DNA from 2 places in the Streptacidiphilus sp. EB129 genome. Region 2 is predicted to be linked to the other one. Evidence: riboswitches for the same ligand, from Rfam matches in the RefSeq annotation. Region 2 holds a riboswitch; the other holds the start of a gene.

Region 1 (7,579 bases), on a different contig from region 2:
TTCCAGGGTGTGGCCCCAGGCGCGGATCTCCCAGCCCGGCATGATCCGGATCAGGCCCTCGGAGAAGCCCATGTACCAGTCCGGCTGGGCGTCGGTGGACACCTGGTCGGGGCGGTAGGGGCCGTAGTCCCAGATCGGGTTGACCGAGGCGATCGCCGAGACCATCGCGATGACACCGAAGACCAGGAAGAAGAAGCCTCCCGCCTTGGCCATGTAGACCGGCATCAGCGGCATGCCGACGACGTTCTTCTCGGTGCGGCCGGGGCCCGCGAACTGGGTGTGCTTGTGGTAGAAGACCAGGATCAGGTGGGCCACCAGCAGGCCCAGCATGATGCCCGGGATCAGCAGCACGTGGATCGTGAAGAAGCGCGGAATGATGTCGTTGCCCGGGAACTCGCCCCCGTACAGGAACATCGCGATGTAGGTGCCGACGATCGGCATGGAGAGGATCGCGCCCTCCATGAACCGGATACCGGTACCGGAGAGCAGGTCGTCCGGGAGCGAGTAGCCCATGAAGCCGTCGAACATGCCCAGGAACAGCAGCAGGAAGCCGAACAGCCAGTTGATCTCACGGGGCTTGCGGAAGGCGCCGGTGAAGAAGACGCGCATCATGTGGACCAGCATGGCCGCCACGAAGACGATGGCCGCCCAGTGGTGGATCTGACGGATCAGCAGGCCGCCGCGGACGTCGAAGCTGATGTCCAGCGTCGACTTGTAGGCCTCCGACATGCGGATGCCGTTCAGCGGGAGGTAGGTGCCGTGGTAGACGACCTCACCCATGCTGGGCTGGAAGAACAGCGTCAGGTAGACGCCGGTCAGGATGATGATGATGAAGCTGTAGAGGCAGATCTCGCCGAGCATGAAGGACCAGTGGTCCGGGAAGATCTTCCGCAGGTTGGCCTTGGCCAGCCCGTAGATGCCGAGGCGTCCGTCGACCCAGTCGGCGGCCTTCTCACCGAGGTGGGCCTGGTCGACCCCGGCCTCGCTGTGGCCGACCTGCTCGTCGTGCGCGTCGTCTGCTGCGTGCGGTGTTGCCGCGTGGGTGGTCATTATTCGCTGCGCTCCCAGAAGCCGGGGCCGACGGGCTTGCTGAAGTCGGAGACAGCCTCGAAGTAGCCATTGCTGTCGACCGCGATCTGCAGCTGCGGCAGGGGGTGCCCGGCCGGGCCGAAGATGACCCGGCCGCCGTCGGACAGGTCGAAGGTCGACTGGTGGCACGGGCAGAGGACGTGGTGCGTCTGCTGCTCGTAGAGGCTGATCGGGCAGCCGACGTGGGTGCAGATCTTGGAGAAGGCGAGGACGCCCTCGTACCCCCAGGCTGCGGAACTCTTGTCCTTGATGTCGTCCGGCTGCATCCGGACCACCATCACGGCCGCCTTGGCGATGACTTCCTGGAAGTCGGGGTCGCTCTCCTCCAGGCCTTCCGGCTTGACGAAGGTCAGCGAGCCCACCGTGATGTCGGCCGGCTTCAGCGGCTCGTTGGTGTTCATGTTGACCAGGCGCTTGCCCGCGGCCCAGTCGGTGTGGTCGAGCTTCTGCTCCGGCAGCGGGCCGAGGTCGCGGAAGAGCACGACCGCGGAGAGCGGGACCATGGCCATGGCGCCGATCATCGTGTTGCGGATCAGCTTGCGGCGGCCGAAGCCGCTCTCCTTGGCCCCGGTGCGGAAGTCGGCGAAGACCTGCTCGCGCACCTCCGGGGTGGACTCGATCGGGTGCCGCTCGGCGATGTGCTCCTCGTCCGACATCAGCGTGCGGGCCCAGTGGACCGCGCCGGCGCCGATGGCGAACAGCGAGATGCCCAGGGTCAGCCCCAACGCGAAGTTGAGCTTGCTGACGTGGCCGATCGGGAAGATGTAGACGACGTCGGTCGTCTTGAAGATCACGTAGGACGCGATGAAGCCGACCGTCGCCAGCATCGACAGCACGAACCAGAGCGCCACCTGGCGCTCGGCCCGGGCGGCAGCCCGCTCGTCGATGTCGGTACGACGGTGCTCGTGGGGCGGCAGCCCCGGATCGGCGAAGGCGTCGCCCGCGTGGGCGACCGCTCCGCCGTGGGCCCCGTGGGCCTCCGGCAGGTGTTCTTCAGACATGTTGTCCTGGCTCGTCATGACTTCTTGGCCTTGGGGGTGCGGGCGGCGATCCAGATCGCGATACCGATCAGGGCGCCCAGCGCGAAGATCCAGCCGAAGAGACCCTCGGTCACCGGACCGAGAGCACCCAGGGTGAGACCGCCGTAGTTCGGGTTCTTCGCTCCGTCATTCGTGTGCGTGACGTAGGCGATGATGTCCTGCTTGTTCTGCTGGGACATGATGGAGTCCGGGAAGGACGGCATGTTCTGCGGGCCGGTGAGCATGGCCTCGTAGATGTGCTTGGCGCTGGCGCCGTCCAGCGAGGGCGCGAACTTGCCCTCGGACAGGGCGCCACCGGAACCCGCGAAGTTGTGGCACTGCGCGCAGTTGGTACGGAACAGCTCTCCGCCTCGGGCCACGTCCCCGGCCGCGTACTGGTCGGCCGTCGGGATGGCCGGGCCGGCACCGAGGGTCGCCACGTACGCCGCGAGCTGGTCGATCTGGTCCTGGGTGTAGATGACCTTCTTGGACGGGACCTGGGCGCCGGGCTGCTGCGCCGGCATCCGGCCGGTACCGACCTGGAAGTCCACGGCGGCACTGCCGACGCCGACCAGGGACGGGCCGTCCTTGGTGCCTTCACCGGACAGACCGTGGCAGCTGGAGCAGCCGACGGCGTACAGCTTCTTGCCCTGCTCGATCGCGAGGGACGACTGGCCGGCATCGGCCTGTGCACTGCCCGTCGGCGCGAACGCCGCGTACAGCCCTCCGGTGATCGCCAGCGCAAAGAGTAGGACGACGAGCGCTGCCAGCGGGTGGCGCCGTCGTGCGGAGAGCTTTTTCACGGATTAACCCCGGTGTGAGGATCTGGAGCGTCGGGAGTCTGGTTGACCGTCAGGTCGGCCTGCGGGACCGCCCGGCGGTGCGCCGAGAGGACGGTCCGACCCTGCCTACTTGATCAGATAGATGGTCGCGAAGAGGCCGATCCAGACCACGTCGACGAAGTGCCAGTAGTACGACACCACGATCGCCGCGGTGGCCTGCTCGTGCGTGAACCGCTTGGCGGCGTACGTACGGCCGAGGACCAGGAGGAAGGCGATCAGACCACCCGTCACATGCATCCCGTGGAAGCCGGTGGTCAGGTAGAAGACCGACCCGTACGGGGACGAGGAGAGGGAGAGGCCTGCGTCCTTGACCAGCGAGGTGTACTCGTAGATCTGACCGCCGATGAACATCGCACCCATGACAAAGGTGATCATGAACCAGGTCCGGAGCTTCTTCACGTCGCCGCGCTCTGCGGCGAAGACACCCATCTGGCAGGTGAAGGAAGAGAGCACCAGGATCGTGGTGTTCACGGACGAGAAAGGGACGTTGAGCGCATCGTTGTGCGCGTGCCAGTACGCCGTTCCGGTAACCGAACGGAGTGTGAAGTACATCGCGAAGAGGGCCGCGAAGAACATCAGCTCGGAAGCCAGCCAGACGATGGTTCCGACGCTGGTGAGGTTCGGCCGGCTGACCGATCCGTGTGCGTGCCCGGTTTCTACTGCAGTTGCTGTCGCCACGACCGACATTATGTCGGTCGCTTATTCCGTCTTCACTCCGGGGGGTGTTCCTCGGTGTGTCCGGCTTGTGACGTACCCTCCGGCCGCCCGCCGGTGGCCTGACGACCAGGCAGGTAGTCCGAACGGCGGGGTCCGGTGCCCCGGGGGACGGTGCGCGACGGGCCGTGGGGTCGCCCGAAATGGTGAATCTGGAACCGCCGGACGGCTGCCGGGGGGCGTCGCACGCCGCCCCGGGACCCCGAGACGGCCCGTACTGCGTGCTGTCCTGGGATCTCCGGCCGGAGTAGCATCCGCGCAGACGCCGAAAGTGGTCCCGATCACACCCCAGGGGGATAGCGGACGATGGCACTCAACGTACTTGTCTACAGCGACGACCGGAACACGCGCGAGCAGGTCCGGCTGGCGCTCGGGCGCCGGCCCGCCGAGGACCTGGCCGAGCTCCAGTACCTGGAGTGCGCGACCGCCCCGGCCGTGATCAAGGCCCTCGACGCTCATGCCAAGGGCGCCAAGCGGCTGGACCTGCTGGTCCTCGACGGCGAGGCGACCCCGGTCGGCGGGATGGGCCTGTGCCGCCAGCTCAAGGACGAGATCTACGGCTGCCCCCCGGTGCTGGTGCTGATCGGCCGCCCGCAGGACTCCTGGCTCGCCGCCTGGAGCCGCGCCGACGCCGCCATCGCCGCCCCGGTCGACCCCGCCGCGCTGGCCGAGACCGCCACGGCGCTGCTGCGCACCGGAAAGCAGCATCTCGTGGGCTGAGATCTTGCCCATGGGCGGCGCCCCCGGTCGCTAGGCTGGCCTCTCCTTCAGTGAATACTCCACGGAGAGGCTACGGCCATGGCTGCAGCGTCGATCAAAGACGTGAACCCTGCGAACGGTGGCGGCGACCCCGTGCAGGCGCGGTCCTGGCCGGACGTCCTCACGGCGCTGATCTCGGGTACCGACCTGACGGCGGCGGACACCGCCTGGGCGATGGACCGGATCATGACCGGGGAGGCGAGCACCGCCCAGGTGGCCGCCTTCATGGTGGCGATGCGGGCCAAGGGCGAGACGGTCGAGGAGATCACCGGCCTGGTCCAGTCGATGTACGCGCACGCCACGGTGATCGAGGTGCCGGAACGGGCCGTGGACATCGTCGGCACCGGCGGCGACCGGGCCAAGACCGTCAACATCTCCACCATGTCGGCCGTGGTCGCGGCCGGCGCCGGGGCGCTGGTGGTCAAGCACGGCAACCGGGCCGCCTCCTCCGCGAGCGGGGCCACCGACGTGCTGGAGAAGCTCGGCGTCAACCTGAAGCTGACCCCGCAGCGGGTCGCCGAGGTGGCCGTCGAGGCGGGCATCTCCTACTGCCCGGCCCCGGTGTTCCACCCGGCGATGCGGCACGCCGGCCCGGCGCGGAGCGATCTGGGCATCCCGACCTTCTTCAACCTGCTCGGCCCGCTGACCAACCCGGCCCGGGTCGGCGCCAACGCGGTGGGCTGCTTCGACCGCCGGATGGCCGGGCTGATCGCCGGCGTGCTGGCCCGGCGCGGCGCGTCCGCCCTGGTCTTCCGGGGCGACGACGGGCTGGACGAGCTCACCATCACCGGCACCTCCACGGTCTGGCAGGTCCGGGACGGCCAGGTGCGCCAGAGCAGCTTCGACCCGCGCGAGGTCGGCATCACCTGCGTCGGCATCGAGGCCCTGCGCGGGGCGGACTCCAGCTACAACGCGGCGGTGGCCCGACGGGTGTTCGCCGGCGAGACCGGCCCGGTCCGGGACGCGGTGCTGCTCAACTCGGCGTCGGCGCTGGTCGCCCTGGACCAGACGGACGAGCCGCTGGTGGAGCAGATCGCTGCGGCGATGAAGCGCACCGCGGAGTCCATCGACTCCGGCGCGGCCGAGGCGACGCTGGCCCGCTGGGCCGAGGCCACACACCGGTAGGCGGATCACGCCGTCAGGTCCACGGGACGTCGCGGTACCGCGACGTCCCGTGCTCCGGCGTCCTGTGCTCTGCTGTCCCGTGCTCCGGCGTCTCGCATGGCGGACCTGTGCTCGCCCACGGGCTGGACCTCTGGCATAGTTCTCACCAGGTCACGAGTGACAGCGTTCAGGCCCCGGCTTGCTGTCCGGCAACCCTCCTTCCGTGGCGGGGTGCTTCCGGGTGACGACCAGGCCCTGCGGCGAACCCGTCGCACGGCAAGCGCGGATCCCCCCGTAGAGAGCAGCACCGCAGTGGCAGCGCCACCGGTGCACTCCCAGGGATCCACTGGATGTCCTGGAGGGGTTGTGTCTGCCTACCCGAACGCTCTGTCTGTCTGTGAGCCGCTCGCCGTGCTCGGCCGTGACGTCGAGGTTCCCCTGGTCGGCGGCGAGAAGGTCGGCTACGCCGCGCTGGACTACGCCGCCAGCGCCCCGGCGCTGCAGCGGGTCTGGGACGACGTCGCCGCCTACGCGCCGTACTACGGCAGCGTGCACCGCGGCGCCGGCTACCTGTCGCAGCTGTCCACCGACCTGTTCGAGCAGAGCCGGGCGACCGTCGCCGACTTCCTCGACCTGCGCGAGGACGACCAGCTGGTCTTCACCCGGGCCACCACCGACTCGCTGAACCTGCTGGCCGGCGCGCTGCCGGCCGGCACCGAGGTCTTCGCCTTCGAGACCGAGCACCACGCCTCGCTGCTGCCCTGGCGCAAGCCGGGCCTGACCGTCGGCTACCTGCGCGCCCCGCGCTCGCCCGGGCAGGCCGTGGCCGCGCTGGACGAGGCGCTGGCGGGGAGTGCGGCGCGGACCAAGCTGGTGTGCGTGACCGGAGCGTCCAACGTCACCGGGGAGATCTGGCCGGTCCGCGAGCTGGCCGAGGTGGCCCACCGGCACGGCGCGCGGATCGTCCTGGACGCCGCGCAGCTGGCCCCGCACCACCCGGTCTCGGTGCGCGAACTCGACGTCGACTGGGTCGCCTTCTCCGGGCACAAGCTCTACGCCCCGTTCGGTGCGGGCGTGCTGGCCGGGCGCGCCGACTGGCTGGACGCGGCCGAGCCCTACCTGGCCGGCGGCGGCGCCAGCCGTACCGTCGCCAGGGAGGCGGACGGTTCGGTCGCCGTGGAGTGGCACCGGGGCCCGTCCCGGCACGAGGCCGGATCGCCGAACGTGATCGGCGCCTACGCCGTCGCCTCGGCCTGTCGCGCGCTGACCGAGGCGGGCTTCGACCGGCTGGTGGCGCGCGAGCAGCAGCTGATCGCCCGGCTCCGGGCCGGGCTCGCCGAGGTCCCCGAGGTGCGGGTGCTGACGCTGTTCGGCGAGGAGCACCCCCGGGTGGGCGTGATCTCCTTCGTGGTGCAGGGCTGGAACAGCTCGCACTTCTCCGCGGCGCTGTCGGCCGAGTACGGCATCGGCGTGCGCGACGGACTGTTCTGCGCGCACCCGCTGGTGCGCACGCTGCTGGGCGGGGAGGAGGCCGCGCCGTCCGAGTGCGGGGCGCCGGAGGCGTCGCTGCCGGGGGAGCAGAGCCTGAACGCGATCCGGGTCAGCTTCGGCGCCGGCACGCCGGACGAGCACGTGGACCGCTTTGTCGCGGCGGTCCGGGAGCTGGTCAGCGACGGCGCGCGGTGGGCGTACCGAACCGAGGGCGGCCGCTGCGTCCCGGACACCCGGCGCTGACCGCTCCGGCCTGCTGCGGCGCGGCCTCCTCGTGGGGCTACTCGTCGAGGCCGAGGGCGAAGGCGGCGTCGAGGTCGTGCTTGGAGTAGCTGCGGAAGGCCACGTGGGTCTCCGTCTGCTGGACTCCGGGAACCTTGTTGACCTGGCCGGGGATCACGTCGGCCAGGTCGTCGTGGGCACGCACCCGGACCAGGGCGACCAGGTCGTAGGTGCCGGTCACGGAGTAGACCTCGGTGACGCCGTCGATGGCCGCGATCGTCTCGGCGATCTCGGGGATCTGGTCGACACTGGTCTTGATGAGCACGATCGCGGTGATCA
Region 2 (7,579 bases):
TTCATGACGGAGCCGAAGATGCCGCGAGTCCAGCCGGCGAGCCAGTCAGCGGCCTGCTGGATCAAGTGGACGATCGAGTTCCCGGTGTCGGCGTCGAAGAGGAAGAGCAGGATCCAGACAACCAGCAGGAGCGCCGCAAGATAGGCGGCCAATCCGATGACGCGTACGAGAGCACCCATGCTTCGCGCCTGCCCCCAACGGTCAGCGGAAAACATGAGTGTCAGCGTTCAGCCCTGGCTCCGGCACCGCTGACGCGTGGGACGTCGGCCGGCGCGGCGAGGGCCGTGACCGCGTGGGCCGTGGTCAGCGTCCCTCCCATTCCTCGGCCAGCAGCGCGTAGGACCGGACCCGGTCCTTGTGCTGGTGGGTGATGGTGGTGATGATCAGTTCGTCCGCGCCGGTGGCCTCCCGGAGCGTCTCCAGCTGGTCGGCGACCTGCGGTGGTGAGCCGACGAACTGGGTCTCGGTGCGGTCCGCCACCAGCGCCTGGTCCTGCTCGGTCCAGACGTGTGCGCGGGCCTCGTCGGGGGTGGGGAACGGGATGGCACCGTCACCGCTGCGGATGCTGCGCACCCACGGGCCGTAGCCGGTTGCCAGCTCCCGGGCGGTGGCCTCGTCCTCGGCGACCACGACGTCGGCGGAGACGCCGACGTAGGGGCGGTCCAGTTCGGCGGAGGGCTGGAAGGCCGCGCGGTAGCTCTCGGCGGCCTCCAGCACGGTGGCCGGGCTGACGTGGTAGTTCGCGGCGAAACGCAGGCCGCGTGCGCCGGCGATCTCGGCACTGATCCCGGCGCTGCTGCCCAGGATCCAGACCTGGAGGTCGGCGCCCTCGCCCGGCACGACATGTGCCTCGACCCCGTCCACCGTGGTGTAGGTGCCGGCGAGCAGGGCGAGGATGTCGGCTGTCTGCTCGTCGTAGGGCTGGGATTCGGCGCCCGGCAGTTGGAGCAGCTTCCGGTGCAGGGCGAAACGCGGGTGACGCAGCAGCTCCTCGTAGGAGAACCGGGCCGGGATCCGCAGGCCCCCCGGGGTACGGCCGTCGACGACGGTCGTCGCACCGATCAGGGCGGGCTGACGGGCGGTCGGCGCGGACCGGCCGCCGGAGCGGCCCAGGCCCAGGTCGAACCGGCCGGGGTGCAGCGCGTCGAGCAGACCGAACTCCTCGACCGTGGACAGGGCGGTGCGGTGTCCGAGCTGGACCGCGCCGGCCCCGAGCCGGATGGTCGAGGTCGCGGCCGCGGTGAGGGCGAGCACGACCGCGGGGGAGGTGCCAGCCACGCCGGGGTTGAGGTGGTGCTCGGCGAACCAGTAGCGCGCGTAGCCGAGGTTCTCGGCCTGCTGGGCCAGGTCGATGCTGTTGCGCAGGGCCTGGGTCGCGTCGGAGCCGGAGGAGATCGGGACGAGGTCGAGGACGGTGAGCGGGGTGTTGGCCATCAGGGTGTCCTTCGTCGGGGCGGCGGTGCGTCAGTGCGCCGCGGACGGGGCCGGGGCGGGTGCTTCGCTGACCGGGGTGGACCGGGGTGACCGGGCCCCACGGCCACGGCGGGTCGGGGATCTCCCGGCGCAGCGTGGGGGCGATGTCGGACTGGAACAGCTCCAGGCTGTTCCGGTGCTGGGCGTCGGTGAGGCCGCCGGCGTCGGCGTGCAGGTGCAGCACGCTGTGGCCGAACTGCTCGTGGCAGCGGTGCACCTTCTCGATCACCTCCCGGAAACGGTCCTGGGTCGACTTCTGCACGCCCGTCACCGGATCCGGGGCGTGCACGATCAGGGTGATGGCCAGGAACTTCACGACGCCACCGCCGTGTCGCCGCGTGCCGCGCGGGGTTCGCCGAGCCCGAGGTGGTCGCGGAGCGTCTCGCCCTCGTACTCGGTGCGGAACACCCCGCGCTCCTGGAGCAGCGGGACGACGCTGTCGGCGAACTCGTCCAGGCCGCCCGGGGTCAGATGCGGCGCGAGGATGAACCCGTCGCTCGCGTCGGTCTGCACGAACTCGTTGAGCGCGTCGGCGACCTGGGCCGGCGTGCCGATGAACGACTGACGCCCGGTCACCTCGATGATCAGCTCGCGGATCGAGAGGTTCTTGGCTTCGGCCAGCGCGCGCCACTGCGCGGCGATCGCCAGTGGGTCGCGGTGCATCCGTACGGAGGCCCGGCCCCGGGCGACGGTGTTCTCGCCGACGAGCGGGTCCAGGTCCGGGAGCGGCCCGTCGGGGTCGTAGCGGCTGAGGTCGCGGTTCCACAGCTGTTCCAGGAGCTTGATCGCGGTCTGGCCGCTGACCTGCTGGTGGCGGATCAGGTCCGCCTTCTCCTGGGCCTCGGCGGCGGTGTCGGCCAGGACGAAGGTGACCCCGGGCAGGATCTTCAGCTCGTCCTGGGAGCGGCCGTAGCGGGACAGCCGTCGCTTGACGTCGGCGTAGAAGGCCCGGCCCGCCTCCAGGGTGCCGTGCCGGGTGAAGATGGCGTCGGCGGCCGAGGCGGCGAACTCGCGGCCCTCCTCGGAGTCGCCCGCCTGGAAGATCACCGGGCGGCCCTGCGGGCTGCGCGGCACGTTGAACTGTCCGGCGATGTCGAACTGGCTGACGTGGTGGTCGAACCGGCCGGGCGTCGGCGTACTGAGGAAAACCCCGGACTCCTTGTCCGCCACGATCTCGTCGCCCCGCCAGGAGTCGAACAGCTCCCAGGTCGCCGTCAGGAACTGCCTGGCGCGCTCGTAGCGGTCCTCCTGTGCCAGGAACCCGCCGCGTCGGAAGTTCTCGCCGGTGAACTCGTCCCAGGAGGTGACCACGTTCCAGGCCGCACGTCCGGCCGACAGGTGGTCCAGGGAGGCGAACTGCCGGGCTACTTCGTAGGGTTCGTTGAACGTGGAGTTGATGGTGCCGGCCAGGCCGAGCCTGTCGGTGACGGCGGCGAGCGCGGCCAGGACGGTGAAGGTGTCGGGCCGGCCCACGACATCCAGGTCGTAGATCTCCCCGTTCTGCTCGCGCAGCCGGAGCCCCTCGGCGAGGAACAGGAAGTCGAACTTGGCGCGTTCCGCCGTCCGGGCGAGGTGGACGAAGGAGCTGAAATCGATCTGGCTGCCGGCGGCCGGGTCGCTCCAGACGGTGGTGTTGTTGACGCCGGGGAAGTGCGCGGCGAGGTGGATCTGCTTGACGGGTTTGCTCACGGCTGGTGCGGTCCTTCCGGCTCAGGCGAGGGCGCCGGCGGCGCTGGTGGCGTAGCGGTTGGCGGGACGCGGCAGGCCGAGCAGTCCGCGCAGGGTGGTCGCCTCATAGGCGGTGCGGAAGACGCTGCGGCGCTGGAGTTCGGGCACCAGGCGGCGGGTGATCTGCTCCAGGTCGTGGGGGATGGTGCCGGGCCGCAGCCGGAAGCCGGCGAGCCCGGCCTGCTGCCACTCCTGGAGCAGGTCGGCGAGTTCCGCGGGCGTCCCGGTGAAGACGTGGGCGTCGCTGGTGTACGGGCCGCCGGCGCGCTGGTCCAGGCGGGCCCTGCGGTCGGCGGCGGCGCCGGGGTCGCCGTCGAGGAAGACCACCAGGTCGCCGAAGATGTGCACGGTCTCCTCGGTGCGGCCTGCTGCCGCCTGTGCGTCGCGGATCTCGGCGACGATCGAGCGGGCTTCCCCGGTGTCGCGCGGGGTGACGAAGCCGAGGTCGGCCGAGCGGCCGACCAGGCGGTAGGGCTCGCCCCGGTGTGCCAGCGCGGCGACGACGGGCCGGCCCTGCGGCGGTCGCGGCGTGATGGACGGCCCACGCACGCTGAACCTGCTGCCCTCGAAGTCGATGTAGTGCAGCTTGCCGCGGTCGATGAACCGGCCGGTGGCGATGTCGCGGATCTCGGCGTCGTCCTCCCAGCTGTCCCACAGCCGGCGCAGGACCTCGACGTAGTCCTCGGCCTCGGCGAGGAGATCCCGAAGCAGTTCCCGTCCTGCCGGTGAGTCGAGCTCCCCGAGCCGCAGTTGCGGCAGCGGGCGCCGCCCGAAGTGTGCGGTCTCGTCAGCGCGTCCGGACACCTTCACGCGGATCCCGGCGCGGCCGTTGCTCACGAAGTCGAGGGTGGCGATCGCCTTGGAGAGGTGGAACGGCTCGGTGTGCGTGACGACCGCGGTCGGGATCAGCCCGATGTTCCGGGTCAGCGGCGCGATGCGGGCGGCGATCAGCACCGCGTCCAGTCGGCCCCGCACCTGGTCGGTCCGCTCGTCTGGTTCGGTGGGATGGGCGGACTGCAGGCTCAGCGAGTCCTCGACGGTGACCAGGTCCAACAGGCCGCGCTCGGCCTCGGCGACCAGGTCGGCCCAGTACCGGGCGGTGAACAGGGCCTCGGGCCGGGCGTCGTGCTCGCGCCAGGCCGCTGGATGCCAGCCGGATCCGTCGAGGGCGACGGACAGGTGCAGGGCTGAGTGAGGTTCAGGCATGGGGGACCGCTTCCTGTGCGGAGTGCTTCACTGCTGAAAGGGCGCGGGACGCGGCGCCTCGAACGCGGCAGCCGACGCCGAAGGCGGGCTGGGCAGGACGAGCGGGTGCGGCTGCGCGGGTCAGACGGCTGCGAGCGGCGTGGAGGCGCGCCGCGCGAGGGCGTGCGTCGTTACGCCGGACACAGCGCGGTGGTGACGCGCTGCAGATCGATGTGGCGCCGCGACGACCTGGTGGCGACCCGGCACTGGGCCTTGACAGTGACGACCGCGGACCGCTGAGGGGCTCCCCGCACTGTCGTCACCTCCTGTCCCGATCGGCTCGCATCGGTTCGAACTCGCGCTTGCGGCACCGTTTTCGGCTCCGCCGGGTCGTCACCTGGAGCACCCCACCGCGTGGGAGGGTTGCCGGTCAGCAAGCCAGGGCTTGTCGCTGACACTCATGACCTGGCTGCACCGTAACCCGGCACCGGTGTCGACCACAATCCTGTACGGTCGAACGCCGGTCATGCCGAAGGCGTTCCCAGCCTGAAGGCCTGCGGCGCGCCTGCCACCTGGTCTCAACTCCTGGTCGGGTGTTGACACTCCTTGCGGAGCGCACCTACGTTCGTGGATCAGAACGGTCATGAGCGTCAGCGACGAAGCCCTGGCTTGCTGACCGGCAACCCTCCGACGCGGTGGGGTGCTCCAGGTGACGACCGGACCGAATGACGATCGGTAAGCGCGAGGCCCGGTGGGCGGAATGGCGATGGTGACGGCGATGTACGCAGGTCCGGGGATGGCCGCATGGCGGCGCCACGGTCGTGCGGCCGCGTACCTGAGCCGCCACATCGACCTTCTCCGTGTCAGCAGCGCCCTGTGTAGGGCCTCCGGCAGCGCCCGCTGTCGCTGTCAGGGCTGACAGCTTCCTGCAGTACGCACGCCTCCTGCGGCGTGCCACCTCCCCCTTCCACCCGCGACGCGGCGTGCTCCGACACGCCCCGGGTGTGTTCACCGCACTGTGCGACAACCCCCTTGGCGCGAACGCAGTGCACCTTCGCCGGAGTCCATGTATGAATGAGTCTCTCGTTCCTGCCGTGCCGTCAGGTACCACGGATCCGCCCAGGGCGGAGCCGTCCCCGCAGCCCCTCACCGCTGTGCCGGTTGACCCCGGGCGGGCCGACCGTCCGCTGTCGGCACAGCGGGTGATCCCGCTCCGACGCCCGGGGCGCTGGATCACCAGCGCACTCGCCCTGGTCCTGGTCGCCCAGATCACGCACGGACTGGCCACCAATCCCTTCTACCAGTGGGACCGCTTCCAGTACTGGTTCGTGCGCCCGGTGATCACCCACGGCCTGGTCGTCACCCTGGAAGTGACGGCCTACAGCGCCGTGCTCGGGCTGGTGGGCGGCGTGCTGCTGGCGCTCGCCCGGCTCTCCCGCAGCCCCGTGCTACGCGTGACCAGTTGGATCTACATCTGGCTGTTCCGGTCGGTGCCACTGATCGTGGTCCTGCTCTTCCTCTACAACTTCAGCGCGCTGTACCGCACGGTGAGTGTCGGTGTGCCGTTCGGGCCCGCGTTCCTGCACGTCGACGAGTCGAAGCTGGCCACCGACATCGTGGTCGCGGTCGTGGGACTGAGTCTCAACGAGGCCGCCTACGCCGCCGAGGTGGTCCGGGCCGGCATCCTCTCCGTCGACCAGGGCCAGCACGAGGCGTCCGCCGCCCTCGGACTGCCCAGGCACTACCAGTTCGCCCGGATCGTCTTCCCGCAGGCGCTGCGGGCCATCGTTCCCTCCTACGTCAACCAGCTGATCGGCCTGGTGAAGAGCACCTCACTGGTCTTCTACGTCTCACTGCTGGACCTGTTCGGATCCGTCCAGAGCATGGGCAGCACCTATCCCGGCGACATCGTGCCGCTGCTGCTGGTCGCCACCGTCTGGTACGTGATCCTCACCAGCGTGATCTCCGTCGTCCAGTTCTACGTGGAGCGCCACTACTCACGCGGCGCGCTGCGGACCCTTCCACCGACCCCGCTGCAGCGGTTGCGCAGCGGCCTGTCCGCCCTGCGGGCGCGTGTCCAGAGGGAGACGGCGCTATGAGCACTGTGAAGACGGCCCTGTCGGAGCCGGCGACTCCCACGCGGACAGACGTCCGGCCGGCCGCGGTCGAGGTCCGCGACGTGCACAAGTGGTACGGAGCCCACCGGGTCCTCGACGGGATCGACCTGACGGTGCCCGCGGGTGAAGTCACGGTCGTCGTCGGTCCGTCCGGCTCCGGCAAGTCCACGCTGCTCCGCGTGATCAACCACCTGGAGAAGCCCGAGATCGGCCAGGTCAGTCTCAACGGCGAACTGATCGGTGTCCGCCGACACCGTGGGCGGCTGAAGGAACTGAGCGAACGCCAGATCCTGGTTCAGCGCAGCCGGATCGGTTTCGTCTTCCAGAACTTCAACCTCTTCCCGCACCTGACCGTGCTGGACAACGTGGCCGCCGCTCCCGTGGCCACCGGCCTGCTGCGCAAGCCGGAGGCGCAGCAGGTGGCGCGCACCCTGCTCGGCCGGGTGGGGCTGGCCGAGAAGACCGGCGCCTATCCGCGACAGTTGTCCGGCGGACAGCAGCAGCGGGTGGCGATCGCCCGCGCCCTGGCACTGGGCCCGGGTGTCATCCTCTTCGACGAGCCGACCTCCGCGCTCGACCCGGAACTCGTCGGGGAGGTGCTGGCCGTCATCAAGGACCTCGCGACCAGCGGCACCACCCTCGTCGTCGTCACCCACGAGATCGGCTTCGCCCGCGAGGTCGCGGACCAGGTCGTCTTCATGGACGGCGGCCGGATCCTCGAACAGGGCCCGCCCGACCAGGTGCTGGACCACCCGCAACACCCGCGCACCAGAGAGTTCCTGAGCAAGGTGCTCTGACCCGCAGGGCCCGACACCCGGGCACCGTCGAACCGTCGAACGAGCAAGGAAAAGCCATGCCCAGCATCCGCAACAGAGTCCTCCTCAGCCTGTCCGCAGGCACCGCCGCCGCCACGCTGACCGTGGGCCTCGCCGCCTGCGGAGGCGCCACCTCTACCAGCACCGCCGCCACTTCCGCCGACAACGCCGCATCCGGTGCCGTCACCGTGGCCGCGCTGTCCAACGGTGCCGGCACGCAGACCGACATCAAGGTCTCCGAGGTCGCCGCGCTGCACGCCG

The links. A riboswitch is a leader RNA that binds a small molecule or an ion and turns the genes downstream of it on or off. The one in region 2 is predicted to bind S-adenosylmethionine.
Region 1: it holds a riboswitch for S-adenosylmethionine, as region 2 does, so the genes downstream of both, ABH925_RS24310 (aminotransferase class V-fold PLP-dependent enzyme) here and ABH925_RS27645 (putative leader peptide) in region 2, are expected to answer to the same signal.

The regions. Positions count from the first base shown of each region.
Region 1 is NZ_JBGCCS010000021.1:75,619-83,197, forward strand. It holds gene ABH925_RS24280 (cytochrome bc complex cytochrome b subunit) at 1-1,050, opposite strand, end outside; gene ABH925_RS24285 (Rieske 2Fe-2S domain-containing protein) at 1,050-2,108, opposite strand; gene ABH925_RS24290 (c-type cytochrome) at 2,105-2,911, opposite strand; gene ABH925_RS24295 (heme-copper oxidase subunit III) at 3,017-3,637, opposite strand; gene ABH925_RS24300 (hypothetical protein) at 3,971-4,384, shown strand; gene trpD (anthranilate phosphoribosyltransferase) at 4,463-5,548, shown strand; SAM riboswitch class IV at 5,697-5,816, shown strand; gene ABH925_RS24310 (aminotransferase class V-fold PLP-dependent enzyme) at 5,894-7,261, shown strand; gene ABH925_RS24315 (Lrp/AsnC family transcriptional regulator) at 7,299-7,579, opposite strand, start outside; gene ABH925_RS24320 (rhomboid family intramembrane serine protease) at 7,577-7,579, opposite strand, start outside.
Region 2 is NZ_JBGCCS010000028.1:13,245-20,823, reverse strand. It holds gene ABH925_RS27670 (hypothetical protein) at 1-179, opposite strand, end outside; gene ABH925_RS27665 (LLM class flavin-dependent oxidoreductase) at 304-1,434, opposite strand; partial or broken gene ABH925_RS27660 (LLM class flavin-dependent oxidoreductase) at 1,508-1,708, opposite strand; gene ABH925_RS27655 (NtaA/DmoA family FMN-dependent monooxygenase) at 1,786-3,162, opposite strand; gene ABH925_RS27650 (LLM class flavin-dependent oxidoreductase) at 3,184-4,407, opposite strand; gene ABH925_RS27645 (putative leader peptide) at 4,578-4,700, opposite strand; SAM riboswitch class IV at 4,740-4,852, opposite strand; SAM riboswitch class IV at 5,026-5,134, shown strand; gene ABH925_RS27640 (amino acid ABC transporter permease) at 5,457-6,485, shown strand; gene ABH925_RS27635 (amino acid ABC transporter ATP-binding protein) at 6,482-7,300, shown strand; gene ABH925_RS27630 (ABC transporter substrate-binding protein) at 7,357-7,579, shown strand, end outside.